2 linked regions of the Novipirellula artificiosorum genome follow. The protein of the gene in region 2 interacts with the protein of the main gene of each other region in a pairwise test. Links are inferred from orthologs where the notes say so. Each region holds a gene or a part of one and is shown on either strand. Other genes may lie near its edges.

Region 1 (15,739 bases), on a different replicon or contig from region 2:
GCGTTTGCTCGGGGCAAACGCCATACTGGCCAGCTTGTTGCGGCATGAACCCCATGACCGCTGACGTCGACCGGTTCCTCTGGATCATCCTGTGAAGATTCTATCAACTACGAATGTGCTCCGTAGCGTCATCTGCCTCCTTGCTGCGGTCTCGACCTGCCCCGCCCAAGATACCAGCGTAGGCATCCTGCCATTGCGAGTCGAATCGACTCCCATCAACGACGGCCCCACGGCACTCGATGAGTATGTTGCCGCACCCGACGACACCTATCAATGGCAGCTTGTCGCGAGCAAAAGAGTCGACGGTTTTCGATATCACGTCATTGATTTGAAGTCGCAAACCTGGCTCACACCCGCGGAAGTCGATCGACCGGTTTGGCAACATTGGCTTACCCTGATCATTCCAGATGCGGCAACGTCGGAGACCGCCATGATGATGATTGACGGTGGCAGCAATGGCAAAGCGGCCCCCGAAAAATGGAATCCGTTGGCAGCCCAAGTCGCCCTGGCCACACGCAGCATCGTCGCCACCGTCAGCATGATCCCAAACCAGCCGCTGGAGTTCTCAGGCGATGGCCAGCGCCGCTATGAAGACGATCTGATCGGTTACACATGGGACAAGTACATGAAAACCGACGACGCTCGGTGGCCAGCTCGTTTGCCGATGACCAAAGCAGTCGTACGGGCAATGGATACCGTCGAAGCGTTCACGGCGCAAGACAACATCGATGGTCCTGCGGTGACAAGTTTCGTTGTCACCGGGGCCTCCAAACGAGGTTGGACGACTTGGACGACCGCGGCCGTAGACGATCGAGTCAAAGCGATCGCCCCCATTGTGATTGATGTGTTGAACGTCAGCAAATCGATGGACCATCACTTCGCGGCCTATGGTTTCTGGGCTCCGGCGATCGGCAATTATGTTCAGCATAAGATCACGGATCGATTCTTTGATCCACAATGTAAAGCGTTGCTGCAGTTGGTGGACCCGTTCGCCTACCGTGATCGACTTACCATGCCAAAGCTGATCCTCAATGCTGCGGGAGACCAATTTTTCCTGCCAGACTCGTCCCAGTGTTATTTTGATGAACTGCTTGGCGAGAAACACCTGTGTTACGTCCCCAACGGTGACCATTCGCTTGGCGGAACCAACGCCTTGGAGAGTCTGATCGCATTTCACTACGCCATCCTTAACGAGATCGACCGCCCTGATCTTGCTTGGGAATCCTTAAACGCCTCGAGCACTCGTATCGAGCCGACCATGAAGCCGAGTCAAGTCACTCTGTGGCAAGCGACCAACCCGAACGCTCGTGATTTCCGAGTCGAGACAATCGGCCGAAGTTACCTCGCCTCCGAGATTCAACCATCCGCGGACGGAAGCTACCTTGCAGAAGTCGAGGTACCCGAACAGGGCTTCACAGCTTTCTTGGTCCAGTTCGAGTTTGATATTGGCGCACCGACGCCGCTACGGCTCACCACTCCCGTTCGTGTCATCCCCGACACTCTGCCCTTTGCGGACCACTTGGAACGCCGCGCTCGGGTTGACCAGCCGAGGCAAACCGATTCATGACCCAAGAGGCAAACGAAGGCCCGGTCGTGATGGTGACCGGCGGCTCGTCGGGGCTAGGTAAGGTCATTGCTCGAACGTTTCTTGACGCGGGATTCCGTGTCGTGATCGTAGGACGCAATCAAGAGCGACTCGACGCAGCGAAAAGAGAATGGGGCAAATTAGAACAGGTCAAGACTGCCGTTGCGGATGTCTCGACCCACGCGGGAGCGGCAAACGCAGTTGCCGTAACGAACGAACACTTTGGACGACTCGATGCCTTGGTCAATTGCGTCGGCAGCAGTGATCGTGGACTGGTTGAGAATCTGACACACCAGCGGCTGGATGAGTTGATTCAACAAAATGTCCACACCGCCCTGCTCTGCTCCGTCGCCGCCTTGCCACTGCTCGAAGTTTCATCGGGCGCGATCGTCAATATCGGCTCACTGGCGGGAAAGGTCGGCGCCCGCTACCTCGGTGGATACTGCGTGGCCAAACACGCCTTGTCGGGGTTGACTCAGCAGATGCGACTGGAACTAAAACCTCGCGGGGTTCACGTTGCCCTGGTTAGCCCAGGACCGATCCGACGCGATGACGCGGGTTCACGCTACACAGCACAGGTGGACGAGACGCTGCCTGCGGACGCGGCAAAGCCAGGTGGTGGCACCTCCGTCAAAGGCATCGCTCCAGAAAAAGTTGCTGCCGCAGTCCTCGATGCTGTCCGCCGGCGACGCCCCGATGTTGTGATGCCAGGATACCTTCGGCTGCTGATTGCGATCGGACATTTATCACCGCGCATCGGCGATTGGCTTCTACGAAAATTGACCTCATCCAAGGAACGGAAACCCTAATTCCGATCTCCCACCGAACGAAGTGTTGGCGTAAATCGAAGCGATCCAATTGGCTCCTGAGAAGGCGATGTCGATTGCGGACAGCCAACCCGATCAAGAAAAGTTGCCTACTTTGGCTGATCGAGCTTTCGCTTTGCCCAGGCTGCCGCGCCCATCGCTCCGGCATCATCCCCCAGTTTTGCAGCAACAACCTCGAAGACGTCCTTGTAGACCGACATCACGTTCGCTTTAGCAGTCTTTCGAACGGTATTGACGATCAAGTCTTCCATCGCCTCCACCAAACCGCCGCCCAGAACGATTTTGTCGGGGGCGAGCAGGTTGACGATGTTGGCCACCGAGATGCCGATGCTTCGCGCCGACTCTTCGACAAGCTCCTTGACGATCTTGTCCCCTTTTTCAATCGAAGCCGCAAGGGCACCACTACGGATCTCACGGAGGTCCGTGCCTGCTTCCTCGAGCAAGTGAGGGGCATCGCCACGCACGGCTGCCTTGGCAGCCTCTGCGGCAATCGTTAAGCGGCTCGCTTCGGCTTCAAGCGTCCCAGAGATTGCGGATCCGCTCGCTCTGCGATCGGCCGAAACGCGAGTGTGCCCGATCTCCATGCAGCTGTACTTGGCGCCTTGCAGGATTTGGCCATCGTAGACACAACCGCCTCCGACGCCGGTTCCGGGAAAAATCCCCACCGCGCATCGGGCGTCTTTGGCCGAACCAAATAGATACTCACCATACAACCCTGCATCAACGTCATTCAGCACGATCACGCCGCAATCAAAACGCTTCTTCAAAAAATCGCCCACATCGACGTTGTCCCAACCCAAGTTGGGGGTCATCAAGATACGACCTTTCACCAAATCGATCGGTCCTGGGCATCCAATCCCGATCCCTGCGATGTTGGCCTTATTGAGATCATTATCGCCAAGCAGTCTCTCAATCGTCGAAGCGATCCGCTCGATCCCGTTCTCGGACCCTTCGCTGCCTTTGGTTTTTCGGCGACGACGACCGAGTTCCTTCCAATCCTGATCGTAAGCAATGGCGAGCATTTTTGTACCGCCGAGGTCAAAGCCGATCCAAATCGTTTTTGTGTCGGATGCCATAAGTTGTCCAGCAAAGGAGTTGAATTGGAAGTCATCCCGCGACGACGTGTCAGGGGGCAAGACAATGTACCGCGAACCGCATTGCGGCAGGAACGAAAATCACGAGACGATGACGACTTAGATCTTTATCAGTGCTTCGCCCGTCATTTCTTTTGGAACCGGCAATCCCATCAACTCGAGCAACGTTGGCGCGATATCCGCCAACCGCCCCCCCTCTCGCAGCTGCTTGCCTTCCAAACCGGGCTCGACCACGATCAGCGGCACCGTGTAGGTTGTGTGCGCCGTATGCGGGCCGCCCGTTACCGGGTCAATCATCTGCTCGCAGTTGCCATGGTCGGCCGTCACGACCAGCGATCCACCTTTCGCAAGCGTCGCTTCAACGACTTGTCCGACGCAGCCATCGACGGTTTCAACGGCTTTGATCGCAGCTTCCAAAACGCCGGTGTGTCCCACCATATCCCCGTTGGCGTAATTCACGATCAACAAGTCTGCTTCACCCGATTCGATTTCTTTCAAAACCTTGTCCGTGATTTCGTGAGCCGACATTTCGGGGGCTTGATCGTAGGTCGACACTTTCCGCGTCGAGGGTGCCATTTCGCGATCTTCGTGGCTAAAGGGTTCGTCACGATAATCGTTGAAGAAGAAGGTCACGTGGGGGTATTTTTCGGTCTCGGCACAGCGAAATTGGCTCAGCCCAAGCGACTCGACATACTCGCCGAGAATGTTGGGCATTTTGGCTCGTTTTTCATAGATCACCTGTACCGGCAATCCCGTTTCGTAACCGGTCATCGTGGCGAAATACAAATCGTCAAGCTTTTTACCACGATCGAATCCTCCACCGTCAATGTTCTTCCATTTTTCGTCGTCAAACGTGAACGCCTTGGTAATTTCACGGGTACGATCGCCACGATAGTTGAAAAAGATCACGGCGTCGCCATCGGCAACGACCGTCGGTTTGCCGTTGTGCAAAATGGAGGTTGGCTCAATGAATTCGTCACCTGTCCGATTGGAATCGGTGGGGTGATCGTAGTAATTTTGGATCGCCTCACTGGCGGAGTTGGCAGTCGCTTCGGAACCCTGGGTCATCGTTTTGTAACACGCTTCCACGCGTTCCCAACGCAGATCGCGGTCCATTGCGTAAAACCGACCCATCACCGTGGCGACATAACCGACACCCTTTTCCTTCATCGCCGCTTCGAGTTGGCGGACATACTCCAACCCGCCTGTCGGTGACGTATCGCGACCATCGGTGATGGCATGCACGGCGAAGCGGTCGGAGTCCAAGTCGTGACGCTTCACCAAATCGACGATCGCGATCGCATGGTCCAAATCACTGTGAACTCGGCCGTCGGACATCAGGCCCAACAAATGTAGTTTGCCGCCAGTCTTCTTGACATGCTCGATCGACTCGAGCAACACCGGATTGGCGAAGAACGACTCGTCACGAATCGCTCGTGTGATTCGCATCACCTCTTGGTCGACAATTCGTCCCGCACCGATGTTTTGGTGCCCCACTTCGCTGTTGCCCATCACACCATCGGGAAGTCCAACATCTTCGCCCGAAGTCGCGATCAGGACATGGGGGTACTTTGCCATCAACGAATCGGCAACCGGCGTTTTGCCCAGATAAACCGCGTTGCAGTCGTTCCATTTCGAATCAGGATTCTGGCCCCATCCATCACGGATGATCAACACGACGGGCTTGCGGCGAACTTGGGTCAAGGCTCTATCTCTCTTATCAAGCGGGAGAATCAAAGGGATCGGGAATCCTAGTTTTAGCTAACCGAGGCGGTTTTCGGAACGGCCTGCCGAGCCGCTCGCCTATTTCGAACCTATCCGAAAAGGGGTCTGACCCTTTGTCGACCGACGTTTCGATTGCTCAAAAACTCGGTGTTTTCCAATGGAATCGCTACCGATACGCTCAGACCAAGAGAGGGTCTGACCCCTTTTCGGATAGGTTCTTATTGCGGATTGCCAGCAGACGCGAGTGCCAACCGTCTGCTGAATCGGCTAATCTGCTCACTCCAACCGACTTTTTCTCGTTTTTTGCTTGCCGCCTTTTATGAGCTTATTGGCTTTTGACGCTTCAGGATCCATTAACGCCGACTACGGTGTCAAAGAGCACCAACTCGACTCCGTTGCAGAGGAATTTGAGCGAATCCGTGCAAAGATTGCCGAGGCGAACCCGTTCCCCTGCGACAACTTGGCACAAAAAAGTGAGGACGAGTCTTCTCGTTTTTTTCGTCTTCCTGAAAAGGAATTGGCCGACTATGCCGAGCGCCGTGAAGGGTCGCTGCTCGGCCGCATCTTCAAAGTGGCCAACACGATCCATGAGCAGATCGATGCCGTGGTCGTGCTGGGCCGTTCCCAAATGATCGAGGGGCCGCGAGCGATCATGCAGGCATCATGCGAACCCTTTCACAACGAGTTATCCCGCGCCGAACGTGGTAGTCGGCCTCGGATGTATTTCGGTGGCAGCGACTTCGACAATGATACCCGTGCCGCTCTGCTGCAGCGACTGTCGTTGGGTGGTTACGTCGACACGCCCCCCGAAAAACGCTGGGCCTTGGTGATGATCGATAGCGATCGCCTGGACGCTTGCACCACCCTAGAAAGCCGCATGGCATTCCATCAAACGCTCAGGGAACTCGAAAAATCCAACTGGCTTGCAGATCCTTCGAAGAGCTCCAATTTCGTCATTCCCATTGCTCGACCCGATGGCCCTCTTGGCGACATCGCAAGATCGCTCGGCTGTGAAGACGTGTTTGAAATCTGCAACGATGTCCCCGATGCTTCGAGCGTTCTGTCGTCTGCGTCGCTAATGCCCGCTGCGCTGCTGGGCCTTGATTGCATGATGCTGCTCGAAGGCGCAGCGATGATGAACCACCATTTTTTGCAGTCGCCGTTTTCCGAGAACATCGTTCTCCAATACGCCGCAGTCCATCACCTGCTGCGGACCGATCGTCAGATCACCACGCGGACACAGAACGTTTGGTCGGGTGCCTTGGCCGCGTTAGGAAAATGGTACGAACGACTGATCGAGGACCAACTTGCCGGCATCATCCCGCTGACATGGATGCAGCGCCATGAGTTTCCTAATCACCATCAAGTCATAACCCAATGGGTCGTTGAGTCGCCGAGAATCGATCCGCTTGCGACCGTCCTCAGCGATCGACCGCTACCCCATTTTGCCTGCGAAGCCATCCAACACGCCAACCGCAGCGCCGGTGATCTTTGCTGCCCGACGATGACGATTTCGCTTTCTCACATCGACTCGCACACACTCGGACAGTTCTTCCAAATGTTGATGATCGCGACCTGGGTGGAACACACGATGGAGTCCCAGGCAGGAAGGGGGATGGGAAAGAACGCGGTTCACGGAGTAGGATGAAAGGTCGGTCATCGTTCCAAACACCACCTAACCCAACCTTCCCATGTCAGCGATTGATCAACTATTTACCGAGCTTCGTGGTGCCAAGCGAAAGGCGTTGATGCCATTTGTGACCGCAGGAGACCCTGAGATCGACACGACCGAAGCGATCCTTCGCTCGCTCGCCGGCGCCGGAGCGGACTTGTGCGAACTGGGGGTTCCCTACAGCGATCCGATCGCCGACGGGCCCGTCATTCAATCTTCATATCAACGTGCCTTGGAAAGTGGCTTCAAGTTGCAACAAGTGTTTGAGATGGGCAAGCGAATGGTCGGCGAGGTTGCAATGCCTCGCGTCACGATGGTCAGCTATTCGATCATCCACCGGGTTGGAGTCGAAGCGTATGTTCAAAAGGCCGTTGAAGCGGGTTACGCCGGCGCGATCGTTCCCGATTTGCTGGTTGAGGAGGCCACCGAATTCGCCCAAATATGTAAGGCCGCCGACTTTAGCCTGATACAACTCGTCACTCCCACGACCCCCAAGGAACGGCAAGTTCGGATTGCCAAATCGTCATCGGGGTTCCTGTACTACGTTTCGGTGACCGGCATTACCGGTGAACGGACCGCCCTGCCCTCGGACCTGGTCGACAAGGTGACATGGCTGCGAGGCGAAACCGATTTGCCGATCTGCATCGGCTTTGGGATCAGCAGTCCGGAAACGGCCGCGACCTTGGCCCCCGTTGCCGATGGATTGATCGTGGGATCGGCCATCGTCCGACGCATCGCCCAAGCAGAAGGCAAACAGGATGCCGTCGAAAAAGTCAGCAAATTTGTCCAACAGCTGCGGTCTGCGATTGACGCCGTCTAGCCCAGATTATTCGTTGGAGTGGTAGGCTTTAGCCGATTGCGGCTGGATCCTTGCTGAATCGGCTAAAGCCTACGACTCCAACGTGCGCAGTCTGTTTCTTACTCAATCGATGTAAGCTGATTGCATACAAAGGGTTACGGGGAAAAGGTTTGGACGGATGAATAATCCGGGCTAGCACTCCTTGGACAGCCGCATGCTGAGTAGAAATCGAGTGGACCTCGCCCCGATTATTTGAGCCTACCGGATAAAGAGAGACGGCGCGTGGTGTTCGGAAACACGAGTTTCCGATGACACTTATCGCACGATTCGCCAACAGCGATGAATCCGGCGATTTCGAAAATCCTCGGGCACCGTTTGATTGGAGATCTCGTGGACTTCACTGGCGGAGACCGATTCGACGTCAAACTTGAATCGCCGGAAATTCGTCGAGAAATAGATCACGCCTCCTTTGCGCACCAGTGGCATCAGTTCGTTGAGCAACGGGAGCGAATCGGTTTGCACATCCCAATCCTCTTCGGTTCGTTTGCTGTTGGAAAAGGTCGGCGGATCAAACACGACCAAGTCATACTTTTCGCCTGGGGGATGGTTGCGAAGGAACGTTTTGACATCTTCGGCGACAAACCGATGCTGATTGCCCAAGAACCCGTTCAGTCGCATATTCTGCCAACCCCAATCCAAGTAGGACTTCGATAAGTCGACACTTAAGGTGCTCTTCGCACCGCCAGCGGCCGCGTAGACCGAGAACGATCCGGTGTAGGCAAACAAATTCAAGAAATGCTTCCCGTCCGCCAACTCGCGCACCATTTGTCGCGTGATCCGGTGATCCAAGAATAGGCCCGTGTCAACGTAGTCCGCCAGATTCACCAAGAACTTGAGGCCGCCTTCATGGACTTCGATCTTTTGGTTCGTTTCATCCACCTTTTCGTGCTGTGTCTTGCCGCGTTGACGACCGCGACGTTTGAAAAACACATTTTGTTTGGGCACTTCGAGCGTCTTGCCAGCGGTTTCGGCCATCAGATCGAGCCAGTTGGCGTGTTGGGCCGGGTCGCGATCGTGAGGTCGCTCGTATTCCGTCAGATGCAAGTAGTCCTCGTAACGATCAACGATCAGCGGGATCTCGGGAATGTCACGCTCATACAAACGAAAACAGGTGATCCCGCGCCGCGTGGGCCAGCGGCGCAGATGTTTGGCTCGCTTACGAAGCCGGGTGGCGAACAGTTCCGCTTGCTCAAGCCCCTTGTCCGACAAATGCCCAAAGGCCGGTGTTCCGGATGCGTGAACGTAGGGCTTCGGCTTCACCCCGTCCGCAGTTGATGGTTTTGTCGGTGCCCCGGTTTCCAGTCCGGTTTCCGGCTCACGCGCCTCTCGCAGCCCGTTTGCATCGGCCTCCAACTCACCGGCCACCAGTTCGTCGTTCACCGGCGCGTCGTTGACCGGCTCGTCGTTCACCGGCTCGTCGTTCACCGGCTCGTCGTTCACCGGCTCGTCGTTCACCGGCTCGTCGATCGCCGGCTGATTGGTCGCCAGCGGATTGATCACCGGCTTTGGGCCGTGGAATTGATAATAGGTGCACTCGATCCGGCCGTTATACAATTTACGGCGTCGATCGGCCGACCGCCCAACGACGCGTTCAAACCGTGGATAAGCGGTCAACAAATAGTGTGACCAAGTCGGCAACTTGCGCAGGACATGCGGAATCGATTCGTACAGCGCATCGAGTTCGCGTTGTTCGCGATAGCTTTCGTTGCCAATTCGCAAGCCGTAAGGAGGGTTGGTGATCAAGCAACCGAATCGTCGTTTGCTGGTCAATTCGCTCAAGGGCTGAGCGTGAAAGTGAATGTCGTCGGCGACTGCGGCCCGCTCTGCATTCTCTCGAGCGGCACGCAAAACCCGACCGTCAAGATCGCTACCGATGATCCGCTCTTCGAGTGGCGGCAAGATCGCTGCCTGGGCAGTTGCCCGAGCGTCTTGCCAAAGCTCCGCGGGATAATCTTGCCACGCCTCGCAGGCAAACTCTCGCGTCAACCCCGGCGCGATGTTGCGTCCGATCCGTGCCGCTTCGATAGGGATCGTCCCGCTGCCACAGAACGGATCGATCATCGGGCGACCCGCTTTCCAGTAACTCAGCAACACCATCGCCGCAGCCAGTGTTTCTTTCAGTGGTGCTTTGGAGACATGGGTCCGGTAGCCGCGCCGATGCAAACTTCGTCCTGTCGTATCGATCGTGATCGTCGCGACGTCCTTCAACAGCGCGATATCCACTTTGTACTCGCAGCCCGTTTCCGGAAGTGTCTCGGTGGCGTGATCACGACGCAGCGCATCGACGATCGCCCGTTTAACGGTTCGCTGGCATGCCGGAACGCTGGTCAGCGCCGACTTCACCGACCGACCCGTGACCGGAAAACTGGCATCGACGGCAATCCATTTACCCCACTCGATTGCGCGCGTCGTGTCAAACAAGGCATCGAAATCAGCTGCCGGAAACTCGGCAATGCGAATCAAGATTCGATCCGCTGTCCGCAACCACAAATTGGCTTCAAGGATCGCTGCTCGGCCACCACGAAAATGGACTCGGCCCGCTTCGCCAATCGACGCATCGATTCCAAGCGATTCAAGTTCGCGGCGCACGATCGCCTCGAGCCCAAAGGCACACGCGGCAATCAGATCGTAGGACTCGTCGTTCAAGTTCGAACTCATGGAAGGAAACCGATCGGGAATGGGGTCGAGCGATCAGTCTACCGCGAAACCAACAAAACCACTATTCGGGCGGTTTTTCGTTGCCAAGGATCCACGTGTCCGCAACAATGGACCGCCATCCGGCCCCCTTTCGTGCGAAGCGGCTGAGCCAACTCACCATCCATTCGGAACACAAGATCCTTTCCATGAAGTTCAACTCGCTTTGCATGGCCTGTTTTGTGGCAGCCATCACACTCCACGGCACCGTTTCCGCACCGGCTCAGGATCATCTCGACTGGGCCCAAACGCCTCCGATGGGATGGAACAGTTTCGATTGTTTCGGCGCTGCGGTGAACGAAGACGAAATTCGCGGGAATGCCGAGATCATGGCGGCACATCTGAAGGATTTTGGCTGGCAGTATGTCGTTGTCGATTACTGCTGGTTCTATCCCCACGTTGCCGCCCTGAACAATCCGCCACAAACCGAAGACTTCAAACCTTCGCTGCCGATGGATACGTACGGTCGGTTGCTTCCGGCGGTCGATCGGTTTCCGTCGGCAACGGGCGACACCGGTTTCAAGGCTTTAGGAGACCATATTCATTCGCTCGGGCTGAAATTCGGCATTCACGTCATGCGTGGCATCCCACGCGAAGCGGTGGCGCGGAAGATGCCGATCAAGGGAACACAGTACACGGCCGACCAGGTCACGGACCAATCAACGTGTTCATGGCTCAACACGATGTACGGACTCGATATGGATCAACCGGGTGCCCAAGCCTACTACGATTCGCTATTGGAACTGTATGCGAGTTGGGGCGTCGACTATATCAAGGTCGATGACATCGCCAGTCCTTATTGTGACAAGGAAATCGAAGGCTACCGCAAAGCAATCGATCGTTGTGGGCGACAGATCGTGCTCAGCCTCTCACCTGGCAACGAAACACCCACGGAAATGGCCGAGCATGTCAAAGCCAATGCGAACCTGTGGCGGATCTCCTCCGATTTCTGGGACAACTGGGAATCGCTGGAAGCCCAGTTCGAAAAACTCCACACTTGGGAAAACTTCATTGGAGCCGGGCATTGGCCCGATGCAGACATGATCCCGTTCGGAGTCCTGAACCGGCGTGGCCCCCAAGATGGCTTGGAACGGGTCTCGCGGTTGACCGCCGCAGAACAACGGACCTTGATGACTCTATGGTGCATCGCCAGATCACCCTTGATGTATGGCGGTGACCTGATGCGGATGCGGCCGTCTGAATTGAAGCTCTTAACCAATCGCGACGTCCTGGCGGTTAATCAACACAGCACGAACAATCGACAGCTGTATCGCTCGTCCGGCCAAGTCGTCTGGGTCGCCGACGTGCCCGATTCAAACGACAAGTACATCGCACTTTTCAACACTCGCGACCACGGGGAATCAACCGTAGGTATGAGGTTGGCCGACATCAAGGTCAAAGACAACGCGACGATGCGCGACTTGTGGAACGGTCAGGAAATGCCTTTGGTCAATGCACTGTACGCGACGATCGAAGCTCACGGGGCCGGGCTGTATCGGATCCATCCCGAGTGATGCAGCGCACCGGTTTGTGGAGACGGGGTGGTCGTCGTATAATGGTGATCCCCGCCCATTGACCAGAATCCGCAGCGGCGTCGCTTGCGTTGTTGGTTCCTACCTACCGTTCCTCTCGCCGAAGCTCTCCGCCATGTTCATTCGCTCTGGACTCGCGTTGCTCGTTGCCCTTTCCCTGCCTACGTCCGCCCGTGCGGCGGAGTGGTTCGTCGAGGGTTCGATCGAGACCTCAGGTGACGGCTCGACAGCACGCCCGTTCAAGAAGATTGGTGAGGCGATCGATGCAATGCAGGGGGGTGACATCGTTACGGTTGGCAACGGCGTCTATCATGAATCATTGCGACTTTCCAAAGGGGGTTCACAAGACCAGCCCTCGACGATCCGAGCAGCCACCGGTAGCCGCGTGATCGTCAGCGGATTCAGCAAGATTGGCCAGTGGCAACCGTTCCGCGAAGGGGTCTATGCGACGACGGTGCCCGACAAGGTAACGAACTTGTACGTCGGCTACCGGCCGCAGCGAATTGCCTCGTCGCTGGATAAGGCCGATGCTTGGGTGCCCATTGTCTCGAGCGATGTCCCCGGCGGAATCGTCGATGTTGGCGACCAGCTGAACTCCCTTCCAGCTGCTGCGGAAATCGTCAGTACGCCAGCCAATGTTGCCGCGTTTGTCTTTTTCGGGCGTGGCAATGTCTTCAAGATCATCCCCGTCGATTCGATCGATTCGACTCGCGGGCGACTGGCCATGAATGCAAAAGAACTGCGAGGACTCGGTGCGAATGATCGATTGACCCTCTGTAATCACCACCTGCTGATCGATCGCGCGGGCGAATGGGCGTGTGAAAGTGAAGGTGACAAATGGAAGCTCTACTTCATGCCCGGCGACGCCGATGACTTACTGCGGACGCAAACCGTTAAGCAACCGCGACCGTTGTTGACGCTCGGGCATTGGAAGGACCCACAATCCGATTTCCGAGTCGAAGGCATCGAGTTTGCTGGTAGCGGATCGAGCGGTTTAAGTGCGGGCAAGGTCCAACGACTGACCGTCGACCGATGTATCGTTCATAACCACGCAAACAGCGGCGTCTCGGTTCGCAATTGCCAAGACATCCGCGTCGCCCACTCGATCGCATTTGCCAATCATACCGGTATCTCGATCGTGTCGACCCAGCGAGGCATGGTTGAACAAAACGAAGTGCTCGCCAACTACGTCGATGGAATCATTGTTGCCGGCGACATCTCGGGGAAGGATGCGGAACCGGAAACTCATGATGTGACCCTACGACAGAACTATGTCCATCATCATTTGCTGCACGGACACCCTGACAATTTCCAAACGTATCGTGGCGTGCATGGCATCCAGTTTCACGACAACTTGATCCTGTTGTCTGGCCAAGGATTAATGACCGAACAGACCTACGGCGGCGAACTTACCAACAATGTTTTTTTCGGAACCAGCGCTCGGTTGGTCATTTTCGGCCACCACAGTTCCAATGATTGGACCGTCACCCACAACACCTTTGGCTTCGGTGGCTGGGGCAGCATCGGGATGGATGGCAAAAATTACGTTATCTCGCAAAACCTGTTTCTCAACAACGTGCTAAACAGCGAAAGCGACTTTGAAGGTCAAGACAACCTGTTTTTGAATGACGCCGAGCGAGAGCAACCGATCCCGGGGAATCTGCCTCATCTTCAAGGTATCGCAACCGATCTGGATCAGTGCCGTGATGATCGACTTGCCTTGCGCGGTGTCGACGTCCAACAATCCTTTCGGGTTGGCGACCAGATTGAGATCAACGGTGACGGTAGAATCCGCACCGTCACGGAGGTTTCACCGTCCGGCATCGACTTCTCCCCTGCCCTGCCCGTCCGGCCTTGGCGAAATACGATCGTCTGGAATTGGAGGACGCAGACCGATTTCTCACTGGCCTTTTCAGCCGTCGAGTCCGACGGGGTGATCGGCGCGACGTTGGACGCCGCAGCCTACCGCGCCGGCGATTTTGATGGTGATGGCCAACGTGATCTCCCTGAAATGTCCGCTGACCTTCGCAGCAGCATTCCTGAAGCGAATGACCTGGTCGTGCTGTTGCATCTACCTTAAACGACGAGACAGGACATCGGATTCCCCCCCTGGCCGTCGACGCCGACGGTTTCTCCGGTTCCAAGCAAAACCTCCCTTCCCACCTTCGACTATGAAAACCCACCTTCGACTCGCCAGTGCAATCGCCCTAGCCTTCTTTGCAAGTGCCACGCTCGCTGCTGAGTTCTTTGTGGCTCCAAATGGCAACGCCAATCATCCCGGTACTGCCAACAAACCCTTTGCGACCATCGTGCAAGCTCGCGATGCGGTCCGCGTCTTGAAAGCGTCGCGTCCCTTGCAAGCCCCCGTGACCGTTTGGATTGCCGGCGGTACTTACACACTTGAAGAACCGATCTCGTTTGGTCCTCGAGACTCGGGCAGCGAGGAATTTCCAGTGCTCTTCAAGGCCGTCGATGGGCAACAACCGGTGATCGATGGAGGACGCAAGGTCTCTGGCTGGCAAAGACATGATCCGAATTTGTGGGTCGTCACGCTACCGGAATTTGCGAACCGCAAGCGGAGTTTTCACCAACTCTACATCAACGGCGAACAACGGACGCGGGCAAGAATTCCGAACGCAGGTTACTTGCGAGTGGCCGCATGTCCGGAGGGTACACCCAAGACAACCAATTATCACACGGATTGCAAGAGTTTCGAATTCAAGCCGGGTGACATCCGCTCGGATTGGACGAACCTCTGCGACGTTGAAACAATCGTCTACCACTTCTGGACCGATTCGCACTTGCCCATCCAAGAAGTCGACGAGCAAAAGAACCTCGTCACATTTGCCCATAAAGCAGGCAAGGTTTTCACCGATGACTTTACCGAAGACGGCGCCAGGTACATCGTTGAAAACGTTTTCGAAGGTTTGGACAGCCCCGGCGAATGGTATTTGAACCGTGAAACGGGCCAACTGTTCTATTTCCCGCTGCCCGGCGAAGACATGACGAACGTGCTAGCCGTGGTCCCAGTTGCGCCGTCGCTCATTGAAATCCACGGTGATCTTGCAAAGCATGAATTTGTCGAGCATCTGCAATTTGAGGGGTTAGCCTTCACTCACACGCAATTCGAACTACCGCGTGGCAACTCGAACGATCGTCAAGGCTCCGCCAGCGTTCCAGCGGCAGTGGCCTTGCATGCTGCCAAGCATTGTCGGTTTCAGAATTGCCTTTTTAGCGGCCTGGGAACCTGGGCCATCGATGTGACCGCAGGTTGTTCCGCAAACCAGTTCCTTGGTAACGAGATCGCAAACGTCGCAGCGGGTGGCATTCGCATCGACGGTGGGACGGAGAAGGATCCGCCCTGGCATCGCAGTAGCCACAATCAAATCACCGACAATCATCTTCACCACTACGGAGTCGACTATCCGTCGGCCGTCGGCATGCTGCTTGCCAACACCGAAAGCAACCGGGTGGCCCACAACGACATTCACCACGGCGGCTACACCGGCATCTCCGTCGGCTGGGTTTGGGGCTACCAGCGAAGCATCAGCCAGAATAATCAGATTGAGTACAACCATATCCATGACATCGGCGGCGTGCTATCCGACATGGGCGGCATTTATACCTTGGGCGTCTCGCCGGGCACGGTGATCCGCAACAACCACATTCACGATGTCACGGCCAACCACTATGGCGGATGGGGGATCTATCACGACGAAGGCTCGACCCATCTGTTAGTCGAAAACAACGT
Region 2 (15,557 bases):
TCCCGATGGCTCCTCCTCCGTGCCGGGAGAACCACTCACGACCGTGTCATCGGCCACCGATTGACGACTCCAACGAAGTGCACCGACACCCGCACACCACAACGCGGTGCTTAGTAAGGTCCGCCGATTGACGATCGGGCGTGCCGACTTTTTTGAATACATGATCACAGTCGCCTGTTATGCGAGGAGCAAATAACCGAAACGGTCGAAGCACCATTGGATTTGACTCCAACAGGACTTCGACCGTCGCTCACTATTTCTAAGGATAGTTCAACCAAACGAGGATCCTATCCGTCGTTCTTCTAGTTTTGGAACTGGGACTGCGGCACAGGAACGGCTCCCGGAGGCAACGGCTCGGCGTTGATGATGCGATCACCACGAGCATCGAAGTCATCCGATAGCGTTGTTCCGCTGCCGTAGGTTTGGCCGTGATAGACTTCACCGCCAACAATACCGCCGCCAATGATTTGCTCGTTGTAAGGAATACCGCCGCCAACGACCTCTCCCGACAAATAAGGATCGCTGACAATCGGACCGTACGAATTCATTGAAGAGCCGCAATGGCAACCGCCGACTTCTTCGCCATAGCATGATCCATATCCCGTCTCGCATTGGCCGCAGTTGCCATAGCTGCCGTATCCACCGTAGCAATCGGAACAAGACGGACAACACTCCGCCATGGTTGCCGCACCGCATTGGGGATGACAACAAGTCGGTGCGCTGTAATGGGGTGCAGCCGGTTGCTGACGATTAAACAGGCCACAACGAGGCCGATTCAGTAGGCCACAACGCGGTTGAGGTTGAGGTCCGACCATCACAAGCGGCTGCTGAGGGATTTGCGTCGTAGGTGCATAGGGTGCGGGAGCGTAAGGCGCCGGAGCATAAGGTGCCGGCTGGGGTGCGGCAGCATAGGGTGCAGCCGTGTAGGGGGTGTAGGTGCTCTTGCACAAACCGCATTTTGCGCCGCGACCAAAACAAAATTGTTTCAATGTTCCGCACCCCGAACTGACAGTCAACAGCATGGCAGATGCCAGAATCGACATAATGCGAGTATTCATTCTTTTTCCCTTGACTTGCATAGTGAGCTTATTCGGTGTTCCCAAACGAGGAACCAGTAAAAACTAGGTCGTATTCGATGATGTGCAAACGCAACATCGTGTTTTTTCTGCAACAATTTGTTGTCACGCTTGCACGCCTCACTCCTGCTGTCGTTTTGCCCGCCCACAGATGACCATGCTTCGTCACTACAACCGACCGTTGTCTACGCTCGCCTTCTTGATGGCGATGGCGATCTCTGTTTGCGCAGAGCCCGCTACAAGTATTGAAGCGCCGAGCGAGAAGCTCTCCAGCCCACACGCATCGACTCTACCCCCTCCACAGCAAATCAACGCGGCACTGCCCGCGAACCTTCCGGCCCAGCTGGGAGATCGAATTTGGTTGATCAACACGCGGTCGATGACGCAGTGTACGTGTTGTGCCGATCTTGACGCCCCTGCGTTTACCGTTGCTCGCATGACATGCAATGGCGCCACGACGCGCTCGTCTCTCGGAGAATACTTGGCCGAGATTCGCAGCGACCGACCGTTGGTGATTTATGTTCACGGCTATCGTTTTGACTATTGCGAAGCAGTCGAACGAGGGCTGTATGTCTACCGCCAAACGGAGGCTCGGCGTTGCAGCGGGCCAGTCGATTGGGTGATCTGGAGCTGGCCGAGTGAACGGACGGAGTTCATCACACGCGATGTCCGTGAAAAAGCCAAGTATGCGGACACTCAAGGGCTCTATCTCGCTTGGTTGCTCCGCGAACAGGTACGTCGATCGGTGAAAACAAAATTGATCGGCTACAGTTTGGGCGGGCGAGTCGTGACGGGCTCCCTACACGCCTTGGCTGGCGGCTCCTTGGGCCATCGCACGCTTCCCGGCGAATCCGTACGCAGCGCCAAGGTGGATGTTGGGCTGATCGCCCCAGCTGTCGAACGAGATTGGCTGTCCCCGGGGGAATACCACGGCTTGGCGACATCCAACATCGAAGACCTGCTACTCATGTACAACCAGCGCGACATCGTCCTCAAACGGTACTGGTTCATTGACAAGGTGCGAGGCGCTGTCGCCCTTGGACTTGGCAGGATGCAATCGTTTGCACCTCGAGTCGATGGCACGCAAATCAACCTACGTGCCCGCGATTGCTCCCGTTCCATCGGGATCGCGCACGACGAGCTTGACTACTACAAGCAAAGCTGCGGCGCAGGACGCGAGATGGCCAAGCTCATCTCCGATCCTTCCGTTGGTCAGCGCTAGGGCGAGAGCCTAAGCATCGCGGGATCAATTACTAACGTAGTGGACGAGGCCACGAGTCCTGTAACACGGGACTCGTGGCCTCGTCCACTACCAAAGTCGTCACTTGTTGTTCACGCGATGCTAAGCATCGAGCTGAAAAACAGGTGCCGCCTTTTGCACGGGACGTTCGATCCTAAAGAAACGATCCTAAAGAAACTTGGTCAAATGGTACTTTCGTGCCAGCTCCTTCCGCTGCTCGTCGGGTAAAGATGTGATGTAGCGTTTCCAACCTGGACAAAAACGAGCGTGAAAACGCCACAGTCGTCCGAGAAGGGAGGCTGGGTTCTTGTCGCACTTTGATCGAAACCAGCAAGTCTCACATTGCGGTAGCGCCATGGGGGATCTCCTGTTAGAGGTCGGGATCGTATTCCGCCGCGTCTATCGATTGTCGTATTCCGGCGTTCCTGCTGCAACCTCGCTGCTGGCCCTGAGGACATTCCACCGGGGGGGATGGGATTGTGATAGACTCACGGGTATCACAGCTTCTGTTTCTCCTCGTCAAGGAACCTCACCATGCTGCTCCCGCAAACCAGGCTGCTCCAACGCTCTGCGATTCTCTCCACTTGCTTGCTCCTAACCGCGGTCTGCTCGGCTCAGTCAAACTCCAGCCGTTCAGGGGTATCGAAGATCGGCAGCGAATACATCCCGACCGACGCGGTGGTGACTGTCGTCATGACGGTTGCGGATACAATCGCCAACCCCGTCGCGGAAATGTATCCGATCGAGGTGGCGGAGGCGTGGTGCAAAGAGCACGTCGGCATCGTACCGAGCAATGTTGACCGGCTGAAGGTCGTTGCGGGGGCACCTGGACCCGGCGGGCCGATGTTGGCAATCATCGTGTCGCTGCGAAACGACGGTTCGATCGACAACGTGAATGCAAATTTGCTCGCGTCAAAAGAGCCGATCGATGTCGACGGGCACAGCGCCTATCGGTTGCGCAACCCTCCGGATACGGCAATGATGTTCCAGGACGCACGGACGCTTGTGATTGCAACGGACAACTACCTCGACGCGGTGCTGCGGGCGGCGAGCCCTGAAAGCCCGAATGGCCCGCTCGCGAAAATGGCAGCTGCGGTCAGCCACACGGGGAACGTAAGCATGTTGATGGCTGTCGAGCCCGTTCGCCCGTTGATCAAGGGGGCACTGCAAAGCAAGGCTGATCAAGTTCCCCCTCCGTTGCAGGAATTTACAAAGATTCCCGATCTGCTCGACGCAGTGCTCGTGCAGATCGACTTGGCCAACGAAGTCGACGGAGCCAAGTTGATCATGTTAGGACGAGATGACGCGTCCGCAGAGCAATTGTCGGCGATCCTTGACCGTGGTTTGCAAATGGGACGCCAGATCGGATTGGCACAAGCGAACCAACAATTGCAGGGTGACGATGCCGTGACCGAGGCTTCGCGTGCCTATGCCGATCGAATGGCCGACCGAATCCTTCAATTGCTAACTCCCGAACGCGACGGACGCAAACTGACGATCAGTGGCCCCGCAACCACAGGCATTGCCACTCAAGGCGTGCTGGTGGGGTTACTCTTGCCAGCCGTTCAAGCCGCCAGAGAAGCGGCGCGGCGTACAACGTCAGCCAACCATATGAAGCAACTTGCCCTGGCCATCCACAACCATCATTCCGTTTACAAGCGGATGCCGGGCACGATCAATGATCCCAACGGCAAGCCGCTACTGAGTTGGCGAGTGGAGATTTTACCATTTCTAGAGCACCAGGCGTTGTATGAACGATTCCATCTTGATGAGGCTTGGGATAGTCCACACAACCGCGAACTGATCACCGAGATGCCTGAAACATTCGTCAACCCTCGTCTTTCTGTCGAACCGGGTTCAACGGTCTATCGGGAACCGTCTGGAGACGAATACGTATTTTCCCCAGGAAAGGAAGTTCGTTTTCGTGACATCATGGACGGCACGGCCAATACCATCCTGTTGCTTGAAACCAATGCCGAACACGCAGCGATTTGGACACAACCGGATGGTCTGGCCATCGACCCTGACAACCCCATGTCGTTTGCAGATGGGCTACCAGGATTTCATGCGTGCCTGGCTGACGGCTCCATCAGACTTCTTACGAACGAACTTGACCCGAAGACCTTCAAAGCGATGTTGACAAAGGCAGGCAAAGAAGTGGTTCGTTTTTAGTGGGCCGTCAAGTTTGTAACGGCGAGTGGGGACGTAGTGAAATCCACTGTCCTATCACTTCGTGTCGACAGTCGACTCGTATTCCGACTCAGCTTGAATTGCGAGTAGGCGTTCGGAGTAGGGCCGGTTCCCACCGGCCAAATCACTTGAGAGTGTGGCCGGTAGGAAGCGGCCCTTCCCGAAAATTGAGCTGCGGCGGAATACTAGCCCGCTTCACGAAGGAGCCCCACGAGCGATTCGCACGATCGCTCGAGGCTAGCTTCGACCTTTGCGGCGACGTGCGGATTCGGTCAGCAGGATTTTTCGCAAACGAATGCTCTCTGGAGTCACTTCGACAAGTTCATCGTCTTCGATGTACTCGAGAGCGGCCTCAAGCGACAACTCGCGAGCCGGCTTTAGGATGACGTTCTCGTCGCTGCCGGCGGCGCGGACGTTGGTCAGTTTCTTTTCACGACAGGGATTTACGATCATGTCGTTGTCGCGAGCATTCTCGCCGACAATCATGCCTTCGTAGACTTCTGTCCCGGGGGGCACAAACATTTCGCTACGGTCTTGCAACAGAAACATTGCGTGAGGCATCGCCTTGCCTGAGGTCATCGAAACCAACACGCCGTTGGCTCGCTTGGGCACTTCCCCTTCAACGGCCCGGTAGCTGTCGAATCGGTGATGGATGATCGCGGTGCCTCGTGTGGCATTCAAAAGTCGCGTTCGCAAACCGATTAAGCCACGAGACGGAATCAGGAATCGAATCAAGCTGTACTCACCTCGTTGTGCAATCTCTTCGACTTGGCCGCGACGGTTGCCGACCAATTCCATCACCGGTCCCATCGCGTCGGTCGGCACCTCGACGCGCAGCGTCTCGAAAGGTTCATGGTTTTTGCCGTCAATCTCTTTGAAAATGACACGTGGTTTCCCAACGCTCAGTTCGAAGCCCTCGCGACGCATCGTCTCGATCAAAATCGCCAAATGCAAAACGCCCCGTCCTTTGACCGCATAGGCTTCGGTCCCCTCGATCATCTCGACGCGAAGCGCCACGTTGCGTTCGAGTTCCTTTTCAAGGCGGGCTTTCAATTGCCGTGTGGTCACGTACTTGCCTTCACGCCCGACCATCGGCGAGTTATTCACGCTGAAGACCATCTCCAACGTGGGTTCGTCGACTTTCAACCGCGGCAAAACTTCCCCTGAGTCGACGGCCGTGATCGTGTCACCAATCTCGACATTCGCCAAACCTTCGATGGCGACAATCTCTCCCGCTTCGGCTGATGCCGCAGCGGTACGGCCCAGCATGTCGAAGACATACAGATTGGCAATCTTCACCTTCTTGACGCTGTCTTTTTGATGCAGGTCAATCATCTGGCCCGCTTCCACCGTTCCGGCGGCAACTCGGCCAATCGCGATCCGCCCCACATACTCGCTCCAATCGAGTGTGGTCACCATCATTTGCAAGGGCGCTTCGTGATCGACTTCTGGCCCCGGCAGCGAATCGACCAACAAATCCAACAACGGGCGCATGTCGGAGGTCGGCTTGCTGGGGTCGGTGGTCGCGTAACCTTCCTTACTGCTGGCGAAGACATAAGCTGCCGCATCAAGTTGCTCTTCCCCCCCCAGTTCGGCCAACAATTCCAGCGCCTCGTCAAGTGCTTCGTGCGGCCGGCCATCGGGCCGATCGACCTTGTTCACCACGACAATGGGACGGCATCCCGCTTGCAGGGCTTTCTCGAGCACAAATCGCGTCTGTGGCATGGGCCCTTCGGCAGCATCGACCAACACCAAGGCGCCATCGGCCATCTTAACAACCCGTTCGACTTCGCCACCAAAATCGGCGTGACCCGGTGTGTCGATCAGGTTGATCTTTACGCCCCGGTAGGGAATGGAGATGTTTTTCGAGAGGATGGTGATCCCACGCTCTCGTTCCAAGTCATTGGAGTCAAGGATCCGCTCGCCTTTGAGCTCCGTATCACGAAATTGCCCACTTTGGCGCAACAAACAATCGACCAGCGTTGTTTTCCCATGGTCAACATGAGCGATGATTACGACGTTTCGAATGTCATCTCGACGCACAGGCTTGGTCTTTGAAGTAGGAGCAGAGAGGAGAGAAGTCGGCATGGATTGGCTTTACAGTTGCTTGCGCGCTTTTTGAAGTAATCGGAACGGTTCTTCACTATTCGATCCGTATCAAACCTGCTTTTGAGCGATTCGTCGAGCCGAAACTTTCCTGCCTCGCCATCGAGCCCCCTTGCAATGCACCTACGGGGAATCGGGACGTCGTTAGCGCCAAACGGCATGCGAATATTTAGAAGTCTTCCGGTGTACCGTTGCCAGCGGCCGTACGCTATGCAATATTCACACCCGCGACAATTCGTCCACTTTGGCACACTCGGCGTTTGATCGGAAATCGACTCCAAACGTCACGTTTGTGTTCCAGCCCTGAGCTTGCGATGGCATTGATGTCCCACCGCAAGCTTTGAACCGAACCGAGTTTGTGATTTTTTTCACAATCTGCGAAATTTGTTGGAGAGTTAGGCAATTTTGCGGTTTTGCGGTTTTGCGGTTTTGGGGGGAAGGACTCGTTGCTGCTTTACGGCTAGTCACTTGCAGACCGTTTCTCGCACTTCAAACATCCCGCGTTTCAAAGCTCATGACAACGATCAAACAGGGTTTGAACTTGCCCATCTCGGGAGCACCCGAGCAGCACGCCGAGGTTGCTAAGCACATCAACCGGGTGGCGTTAGTGGGTGATGATTATGTTGGCATGAAGCCAACGATGTTGGTTTCCGAAGGCGACCATGTTCGTCAAGGCCAAGCGGTCTTTGAGGACAAGAAGACACCGGGAGTGCTGTTTACGGCGCCGGCGTCGGGCAAGGTTGTCGAAGTCAACCGTGGAGCGAAACGCAAATTCGAGTCGATGGTGATCGAGGTCGAAGGAGACGACCGGACCGAATTCGACGGCGCAAAAGGGGCCGATCCGCTGTCTCTTGGTGGTGAACGGGTCGAACGCGAATTGCTGGCCAGCGGGCTATGGACTTCATTGCGAACTCGGCCGTTTGGCAAGGTACCTGCTCCGGCAAGCCGGCCGAATTCGATTTTTGTCCAGGCGATTGATACGAATCCCCTGGCGGCTGACCCCGCGGTCGCGATGAGCAGCCGCAAAGACCAATTCACTCTTGGGCTCCTCGCTCTGACTCAGCTCACCGAGGGCAAGGTGTTTGTCTGCACGGGCGAACAATCCGAAATTCCTGGATCCGGCATCGACGGGGTCCAGGTCGAGACGTTCACCGGCCCTCATCCTGCCGGACTGGTCGGGACGCACATTCATTTTCTCGACCCGGTCGGGCCCCATAAAACCGTTTGGTACATCAACTATCAAGATGTTTGTGCGATCGGATCTCTTTTTCAAGACGGAATCCTCGATACGCGAAGAGTCATTTCCTTGGCGGGGCCGCTTGTCAAGCAGCCGCGGCTACTGGAAACGCAATTGGGCGTCGACGTTGGCCAATTGATCGAGGGCGAAATCGAGCTCCCGGATGATGGAGGTTATCGAGCGATTTCGGGGTCGGTGCTCTACGGGCGTGCTGCGACGGGGCACTACGGGTACTTGGGCCGCTACCACAATCAAATTTCGGTGATTGCAGAAGGGACGCAACGCGAGTTCTTGGGCTGGCAGATGCCTGGCTTTGAAAAGTATTCGACGACTCGCGTCTACGCATCCGCCGCGACGCCGAATAAGAAATTTGCATTCACGACCTCGACGCACGGCAGTGTCCGAGCCATGGTGCCCCTTGGTACCTACGAGAAGGTGATGCCGCTGGACATTTTAGCGACTCAGTTATTGAGATCGTTGATCTATCGTGACACCGACGAAGCTCAGCAGTTGGGCGTCTTGGAGCTTGAAGAAGAAGACCTGTCGTTATGCACGTTCGTTTGTCCCGGGAAGTATGAATATGGTTCGCTGATACGCGAAAGTTTAACGACGATCGAGCGAGAAGGCTAAGCGAGAAGGTTAGAACGTCGCCGGGACAGGCTGTTAGGCTTTCTGGCGAAGCAACAGACAAAGACTCATCCATCCCGATTTTGGGAAAACCAATCATGAAAGCACTCCGCTACGCTCTCGACAAAGCCCATCCTTGGTTCGCCAAGGGCGCTTTACTTGAAAAGGCGTATCCTGTTTACGAAGCGCTCGACACTTTTTTGTACACACCTGGTGAAGTCGCCACGGGAAGCACACATGTTCGAGACGCGATCGATCTGAAACGAATGATGACCACCGTGGTGGTGGCGCTGATCCCTGTGACGCTGTTTGGGATGTGGAACGTGGGCTATCAAGCCAACTACGCGTTCCAAGAAATGGCCGCAGCGGGGATGGAAACGTCGGGCGATTGGCACCATATGATCCATGAAGCGATCGGATTTGGCCACAACCCAAGCAATTTCCTCGATAACTTTGTACTCGGGGCCATTCATTTCTTGCCGATCTACATCGTTTGCATGTTCGTGGGTGGCCACATCGAGATGATTTTCAGTGTCCTTCGCGGCCACGAAATCAACGAGGGCTTTTTGGTGACAGGGTTACTGTTCCCGCTCACCCTGCCACCAACGATCCCGCTTTGGCAAGTCGCCTTGGGGATTGCCTTTGGGGTCATTGTGGCAAAGGAGGTGTTCGGCGGTACCGGACGAAACTTCCTCAACGTGGCACTGACCAGCCGAGCGTTTCTGTACTTCGCCTACTCAGGTGAGATCAGTGGCGACAAGGTCTGGACGGCGATGGATGGGTTCAGCGGTGCAACGGCGCTAGGTCAAATGGCCAACGCCGTCCCCAGTGAAACCATCGCAAATCCGGCGATCGCTTCGCTGGGCTCCATCAGCTACTCCTGGGGTGCATCGGAACCGATTAGTTGGATGAGCGCTTTCTTGGGGACGATCCAAGGATGTGTCGGTGAAACCAGCACGTTGCTCTGTCTTGTCGGGGCTGCCATTTTGATTGCTGCTGGGGTGGGTTCTTGGAAGATCATGCTGGGTGTGCTCGGTGGCGTTTTCGTCACGGCATCGCTGCTGAACGGCGTCAACCCTGGGACCAATCCGATGATGGGTGTTCCGTTCTACTGGCACTTCGTTCTGGGCGGCTTGGCATTTGGATTGGTTTATATGGCAACCGATCCGGTCAGCGCATCGATGACCGAAAAGGGAAAATGGATTTACGGTGGATTGATCGGATTCATGACCATTTTGATCCGCGTGATCAATCCCGCGTTCCCCGAAGGGATCATGTTAGCGATCTTGTTCGGAAATGTATTCGCTCCATTGATCGATTACTTTGTGGTTTACTTTAACGTTCGACGGAGGGTCGCACGCTATGCAACAACGTGATTCAGTTTTCTACACGATTGCCGTCGCTGCGGTCTTGTGCGTGGTCTGCTCCTTAGCGGTTAGCGCTGCGGCGGTTCGGCTGCGACCGAAACAGGAAGCCAACAAGCTGCTCGATCGCCAACGCAACATTCTCGATGCGTCGGGTTTGGCGATGGGCGAGTTTGGGTTGCCCGCAAATCGGCTTTCCCGCGGCCAAGTCGCGGATCTGTATTCGCGAGTTAGCGAAGCATTGGTGGACCTTAGCACCGGTAAATACAACACCGAGTTGAACATCGAAGAGTACGATCCTCGTGAAGCGGTTGATAAACCGGAAATGAGCATTGCGATCGAAGACCCCGAATATGATCTCGGGGAACAACGCCGCGAAAAAGTCGCTCGCGTGTTCTTTGTCAAGAAGCCAGGCGACGATCGAATTCAACAAGTGGTGCTACCGGTTTACGGCAAAGGACTTTGGTCGACGCTTTACGGCTACCTTGCTTTAAAGAGCGATCTAAGAACGATCGAGGGTCTGACTTTTTATGAGCATGGCGAGACCCCGGGTCTTGGCGGCGAAGTGGACAACCCAGCTTGGAAATCCGAATGGTCGGGTCAGAAGCTTTACGACGAGAGCGGCAAACCAGCCTCCTTGGTGTTTAAGGGCCCGGCACCTCCGGAAAACCCCTATGCAGTCGATGGATTGTCCGGTGCAACCATTACCAGTCGTGGGGTCACCAATTTGATTCGCTACTGGGCAAGTGATGATGGATACGGGCCTTTTCTCGGCCAATTGAAAGAGCAAATCGCAGCCGAGTCGGCTGACAGCAAGCCTGATCAGGGAGACAAATAGCCATGGCATCCCCGAAAATCAAACAAGTCCTGTTTGGACCGGTCATCGACAACAATCCAATTGCACTTCAAATCCTGGGGATCTGTAGTGCCTTGGCAGTAACGACGAAGATGGAAACGTCGATCGTGATGGCAGTCGCGGTCATCTTCGTGACCGCATTTAGTAACTTGGCGGTCAGTGCAATTCGCCACTACATTCCCAGCAGCATTCGGATCATCGTACAAATGACGGTGATCGCATCTTTGGTCATCGTGGTTGATCAATTCTTGAAGGCTTACCTGTTCGACATCAGCAAACAATTGTCGGTCTTTGTTGGACTGATCATTACCAACTGCATCGTGATGGGTCGAGCAGAAGGGTTTGCGATGAAGAATGGCCCCGCCATCAGCTTTTTGGATGGGATTGGCAACGGCATCGGATACGGCATGGTATTGCTTGTCGTTGCATTTTTCCGAGAGTTGTTTGGTAGCGGTACCCTGTTCGGAATCGAAATCCTGCCGCTGACGCGGAACGGTGGTTGGTACAACCCGAACAACTTGATGTTACTCCCTCCGAGTGCGTTCTTCCTGATCGGTTTCTTGATCTGGGCCATTCGCGCTTTCAAGCCTGAACAAATCGAAGAGGCTTAATTCCATGGTTGAACACTATCTCAGCATTCTGATCACAGCGATCTTTATTGAGAATCTCGCATTATCGTTTTTTCTCGGCATGTGTACGTTCTTAGCGATCAGCAAGAATGTCAAAACGGCCATCGGGCTCGGCATCGCCGTGATTGTGATCCAAGCCATCACGGTGCCGGCCAATCAGCTGATTTACTCGTTTCTGCTGAAGAAAGGGGCCTTGGTATGGGCGAATAGCCTGATCGATCCGTCAACGATCGATTTTTCCACGGTCAATTTGGAATTCCTCAGTTTCATCAGCTACATCGGAGTCATCGCGGCGATGGTTCAGATTTTGGAGATGACGCTCGATAAGTTCTTCCCACCGCTCTACAACGCCTTAGGGATTTTCTTGCCCCTGATCACGGTGAACTGCGCCATTCTGGGCGGGTCGTTGTTCATGGAGCAGCGGAAATACGACTTTGTTGAAGCCTGTTTCTACGGGCTTGGCAGCGGCGTCGGTTGGGCGCTAGCGATTGCCGCTTTGGCTGGCATTCGTGAGAAGATGAAGTACAGCGACGTGCCTCCGCCACTTCGTGGACTTGGCATTACGTTCATTACCGTCGGCTTGATGGCGTTAGCTTTCATGTCGTTTGGCGGTATACAACTTTAGTGAACCGTTTGGACTTGGTGGCGGCGTTCTGTTGAAGTTTCGCCCGCCCGTCCAACGTTAACCGAACATTTATCCGATTTTCATGACGAGTTTTCACTGATGGGTTCCACCGTCTTCCTTGGCGTCGCGATGTTCACGATTGTGGTGCTCGCACTCGTGTTGGTCATTCTGCTTGCAAAGTCCTTCTTGGTCGCTTCGGGACCGGTCAAGATCATGATCAACCATCAGAAAGAAGTTGAAGTTCCAGCCGGCGGCAAACTGCTTGGGGCGCTCGCCGAAGCGGGTGTGTTTGTTTCGAGTGCATGCGGCGGTGGTGGCACCTGTGCTCAGTGTAAGGTCAAGATCGAATCCGGGGGCGGTGAAATCCTAGCGACCGAGAAAGGCCATATCAGCAAAAAAGAAGCGTCCGAAGGTGAACGGTTGAGCTGTCAAGTTGCAGTCAAACAAGACATGGTCGTCGAAGTGCCACCGGAGGCCTTTGATACACAGAAGTGGGAGTGCACCGTCCGCAGCAATCATAATGTTGCGACGTTCATCAAAGAATTCGTCTTAGAGCTTCCCGAAGGCGCCGAAGTGGACTTCAAAGCAGGTGGCTACATTCAAATTGAATGCCCGCCTCATGTTGTGAACTACAAGGACTTCGTCATCGAGGACCGGTTTCGTGAAGATTGGGACAAATACGACGTCTGGCGTTACGTGTCCAAGGTAGACGAACCGGTCGTGCGTGCCTATTCGATGGCCAACTATCCGGGTGAGAAAGGCATCATCATGCTGAACGTCCGCGTCGCATCACCGCCGCCGCGCGCCCCCGAAGGCATTCCGCCGGGAAAAATGAGCAGTTGGATTTTCGGTTTGAAGCCAGGTGATAAGGCAACGATCAGCGGACCGTATGGCGAGTTCTTCATCAAAGACACCGAATCGGAAATGGTTTACATCGGTGGCGGTGCGGGAATGGCTCCGCTGCGAAGCCACATTTTTGAGCTGTTCAAGCGTCAAAAAACAAATCGTAAAGTGTCTTACTGGTACGGTGGCCGGTCGTCTCGTGAATTGTTCTACGTGGATCATTTCCGCGAAATCGAAAAAGAGTTCCCGAACTTCAAATTCAACATCGCGCTGTCGGAACCTTTGCCCGAAGACAACTGGACCGGATACCGAGGATTCATTCACCAAGTGCTTTTGGAGAACTACCTTAGCACACACCCGGCCCCAGAAGACATTGAGTACTACATTTGTGGTCCACCCATGATGAATCAAGCTGTGTTCAAGATGCTTGATGATCTGGGCGTCGAACCAGAGAACATTGCCTATGACGATTTTGGTGGTTAGACCATGTCCAGCCTAACGGTCGTTCGAAAGCTTTCGTTGGCTGCGTGTTTGCTTCTGTCCCTTGTGACAGCGATTGCCAAGGCCGAGCCGCCAAAAATCTTGACCCTTCGTGGCCGGACCATGGGGACAACCTACATGGTCAAGGTCTTTGACCCGCCGGCATGGAAAGCGGACATCGCCGCAGAGATCGATGCCGAACTGCGATCGGTCAATGCGCAAATGTCGACCTACCTCAAGTCGTCGGAGTTGAGCCGCTTTAATAGCTGGGATTCAACCGATTGGTTCCCAGTGAGTTCGCAGACGGCGGAGGTCGTTGAGGCGGCAATCGACGTATCCAAGGCGACCGAAGGGGCGTTTGATGTGACGGTCGGGCCGCTCGTCAACCTTTGGAGTTTTGGGCCGGACCCCAAGACACGCGCCGTCCCCGACGCTGCGACGATCGCCACGCTTCGTGAATCGGTTGGCTATCAAAACTTATCGGTTCGGACCAATCCGCCCGCATTGAAAAAAGCAACGCCTTCGCTGAAGGTCGATTTGTCGTCGATCGCCAAAGGGCACGGCGTTGACCGAGTCATTAACGTCCTGAAGGATGCTGGAGCAAGGAATGTTTTCGTTGAGATTGGCGGTGAAGTGCGAACCATCGGTGATAAGGGCGGTGTCGCGTGGAAAGTCGGCATCGAAAACCCAGCGACCGCGGGTCTTTCGAACAATGGATTGTCTTTGGCGGCGGCACATCCGTTAACCGATGAAGCAATGGCAACGTCGGGGGATTACCGCATTTTCTTTGAGGTCGAGGGGAAACGCTACTCACACACGATCGACCCTCGGTCCGGCCGACCTATCGAACACGATTTGGCTTCGGTCTCTGTGATCGCTAAAACCTGCATGAAAGCCGATGCCTGGGCCACCGCAATCAATGTTTTGGGCGCGGATGCGGGATTGTCGGCAGCCCAATCGCAGGGTTTGGACGTGTTGATGATCCGCCGTGAGGGTCGTCGGTTTAGTCGCGTCGGCACCGGGTCACTCGCAAAGTACGCTGTCGAAGATCCCGTTTCGGAGATCGAAGATTCCGCCTTGGGAGCCCAGGAAATGAGGCCATGGCTTCAGCGTTTGATGCCAACGTTGATCGTCACGATGATCGGGTTCGGTATCATTATCTCAGCGATGGCAGTCGGTGTAATCTTCGGCGGCAAATCGATCAGCGGATCGTGCGGCGGCCTCGGTGGCAAGAAGAACGAAGACGGCAGCGTCAGTTGTTCGCTTTGCAGCAATCCATCCGATGCCTGCAAGGAACTCCGCGATAAAATGGAAACGGAAACACAAAACGGCTGAGGCGTTTTCCTCAAGACAAGACACGACACGTGAGCAATTTGATCCATGACCTTGAACGTAAACGAATACTTTGACGGCAACGTGAAATCGATCGGTTTTGAAAACTCCGAAGGTCGCGTGACTGCGGGGGTGATGGCAGCCGGCGACTATGAGTTTGGCACCAGCGAGAAGGAACGCATGAAGGTCGTTTGCGGAGAACTGGGGGTCAAATTGCCGGGCGAAGCCGGTTTTAAGTCCTTTCCGACGGGAACGGAATTCCGAGTTGCCGCGAACCAGAAGTTTCAACTGCAAGTGAAGCAACCCACCGCCTACTTGTGCTTCTACGGCTAGCTCGCGGCGAAAAAATCCGTCGCTGCTGCCTTGAGAAACGGTTCACTCGATCGCCGCGAGGACCTCGGATGCCGCGATGATCGTCTGATCGATCATCGCCTCGGTGTGCGTTTGGCTGAAGAACAGGGCTTCAAATTGGCTGCAGGGCATGTAGATTCCCCTCTCGATCATGCCCCAAAAATACTGTGCGAACTTGGCTCGATCGCTGCGATCCGCATCGTCCCAGTTGTTGATGGGATGCTTGTTAAAGAACAAGGTCATCATGCTGCCGACCTGTTGCACCTGGTGCTCGATCCCGGCGTCGCTAGCCGCCTTGCCTAAGCCCTCGGCCAATCGGTTTCCGAGTCGCTCGAGTTGCTCGTAAGGCGGGTTCTGTTTCAACAGCCGCAAGGTCGTGCTTCCGGCCGCAACCGCAACAGGGTTGCCACTCAGCGTGCCAGCTTGAAAGATCTTTCCGGCCGGAAGGACTTGGTCCATGATCGACGCACGGCCACCGTAAGCCCCAAGCGGCATCCCACCACCAACGATCTTTCCAAGGGTGGTCATGTCCGGCGTGATCCCAAAACGCTGCTGCGCCCCGCCATAGGCAACACGAAATCCGGTCATCACCTCGTCAAAG

The links.
Region 1: the proteins of typA (region 2) and rlmKL interact in binary tests that used the Escherichia coli proteins (3 or more experiments, as listed by UniProt). The link is inferred for Novipirellula artificiosorum from one-to-one orthologs.

What each region holds. Positions count from the first base shown.
Region 1 is NZ_SJPV01000001.1:809,888-825,626, forward strand. Bases 7,720-10,800 are described here. They hold rlmKL (bifunctional 23S rRNA (guanine(2069)-N(7))-methyltransferase RlmK/23S rRNA (guanine(2445)-N(2))-methyltransferase RlmL), read right to left. Parts: upstream 10,421-10,800; coding sequence 8,018-10,420; downstream 7,720-8,017. Other genes in these bases: trpA (tryptophan synthase subunit alpha), read left to right, coding at 7,720-7,723; Poly41_RS02865 (glycoside hydrolase family 27 protein), read left to right, coding at 10,516-10,800. Also shown: Poly41_RS02830 (PhoPQ-activated pathogenicity-related family protein), read left to right, coding at 92-1,567; Poly41_RS02835 (SDR family NAD(P)-dependent oxidoreductase), read left to right, coding at 1,564-2,394; Poly41_RS02840 (ROK family protein), read right to left, coding at 2,502-3,488; gpmI (2,3-bisphosphoglycerate-independent phosphoglycerate mutase), read right to left, coding at 3,606-5,210; Poly41_RS02850 (glucose-6-phosphate isomerase), read left to right, coding at 5,551-6,879; more of trpA, read left to right, coding at 6,923-7,719; more of Poly41_RS02865, read left to right, coding at 10,801-11,970; Poly41_RS02870 (right-handed parallel beta-helix repeat-containing protein), read left to right, coding at 12,104-14,068; Poly41_RS02875 (right-handed parallel beta-helix repeat-containing protein), read left to right, coding at 14,160-15,739. UniProt on the Escherichia coli protein: Specifically methylates the guanine in position 2445 (m2G2445) and the guanine in position 2069 (m7G2069) of 23S rRNA. Methylation occurs before assembly of 23S rRNA into 50S subunits.
Region 2 is NZ_SJPV01000003.1:524,014-539,570, reverse strand. What follows is about bases 4,147-7,045. They hold typA (translational GTPase TypA), read right to left. Parts: upstream 6,550-7,045; coding sequence 4,744-6,549; downstream 4,147-4,743. Other genes in these bases: Poly41_RS11790 (DUF1559 domain-containing protein), read left to right, coding at 4,147-4,488. Outside these bases: Poly41_RS11810 (transglutaminase-like domain-containing protein), read right to left, coding at 1-162; Poly41_RS11805 (hypothetical protein), read right to left, coding at 303-1,058; Poly41_RS11800 (alpha/beta hydrolase), read left to right, coding at 1,234-2,298; more of Poly41_RS11790, read left to right, coding at 2,851-4,146; Poly41_RS11780 (Na(+)-translocating NADH-quinone reductase subunit A), read left to right, coding at 7,127-8,479; Poly41_RS11775 (NADH:ubiquinone reductase (Na(+)-transporting) subunit B), read left to right, coding at 8,575-9,852; Poly41_RS11770 (Na(+)-translocating NADH-quinone reductase subunit C), read left to right, coding at 9,839-10,678; Poly41_RS11765 (NADH:ubiquinone reductase (Na(+)-transporting) subunit D), read left to right, coding at 10,681-11,307; nqrE (NADH:ubiquinone reductase (Na(+)-transporting) subunit E), read left to right, coding at 11,312-11,950; nqrF (NADH:ubiquinone reductase (Na(+)-transporting) subunit F), read left to right, coding at 12,050-13,276; Poly41_RS11750 (FAD:protein FMN transferase), read left to right, coding at 13,280-14,608; ppnP (pyrimidine/purine nucleoside phosphorylase), read left to right, coding at 14,654-14,938; hemL (glutamate-1-semialdehyde 2,1-aminomutase), read right to left, coding at 14,981-15,557. UniProt on the Escherichia coli protein: A 50S ribosomal subunit assembly protein with GTPase and nucleotide-independent chaperone activity, required for 50S subunit assembly at low temperatures, may also play a role in translation.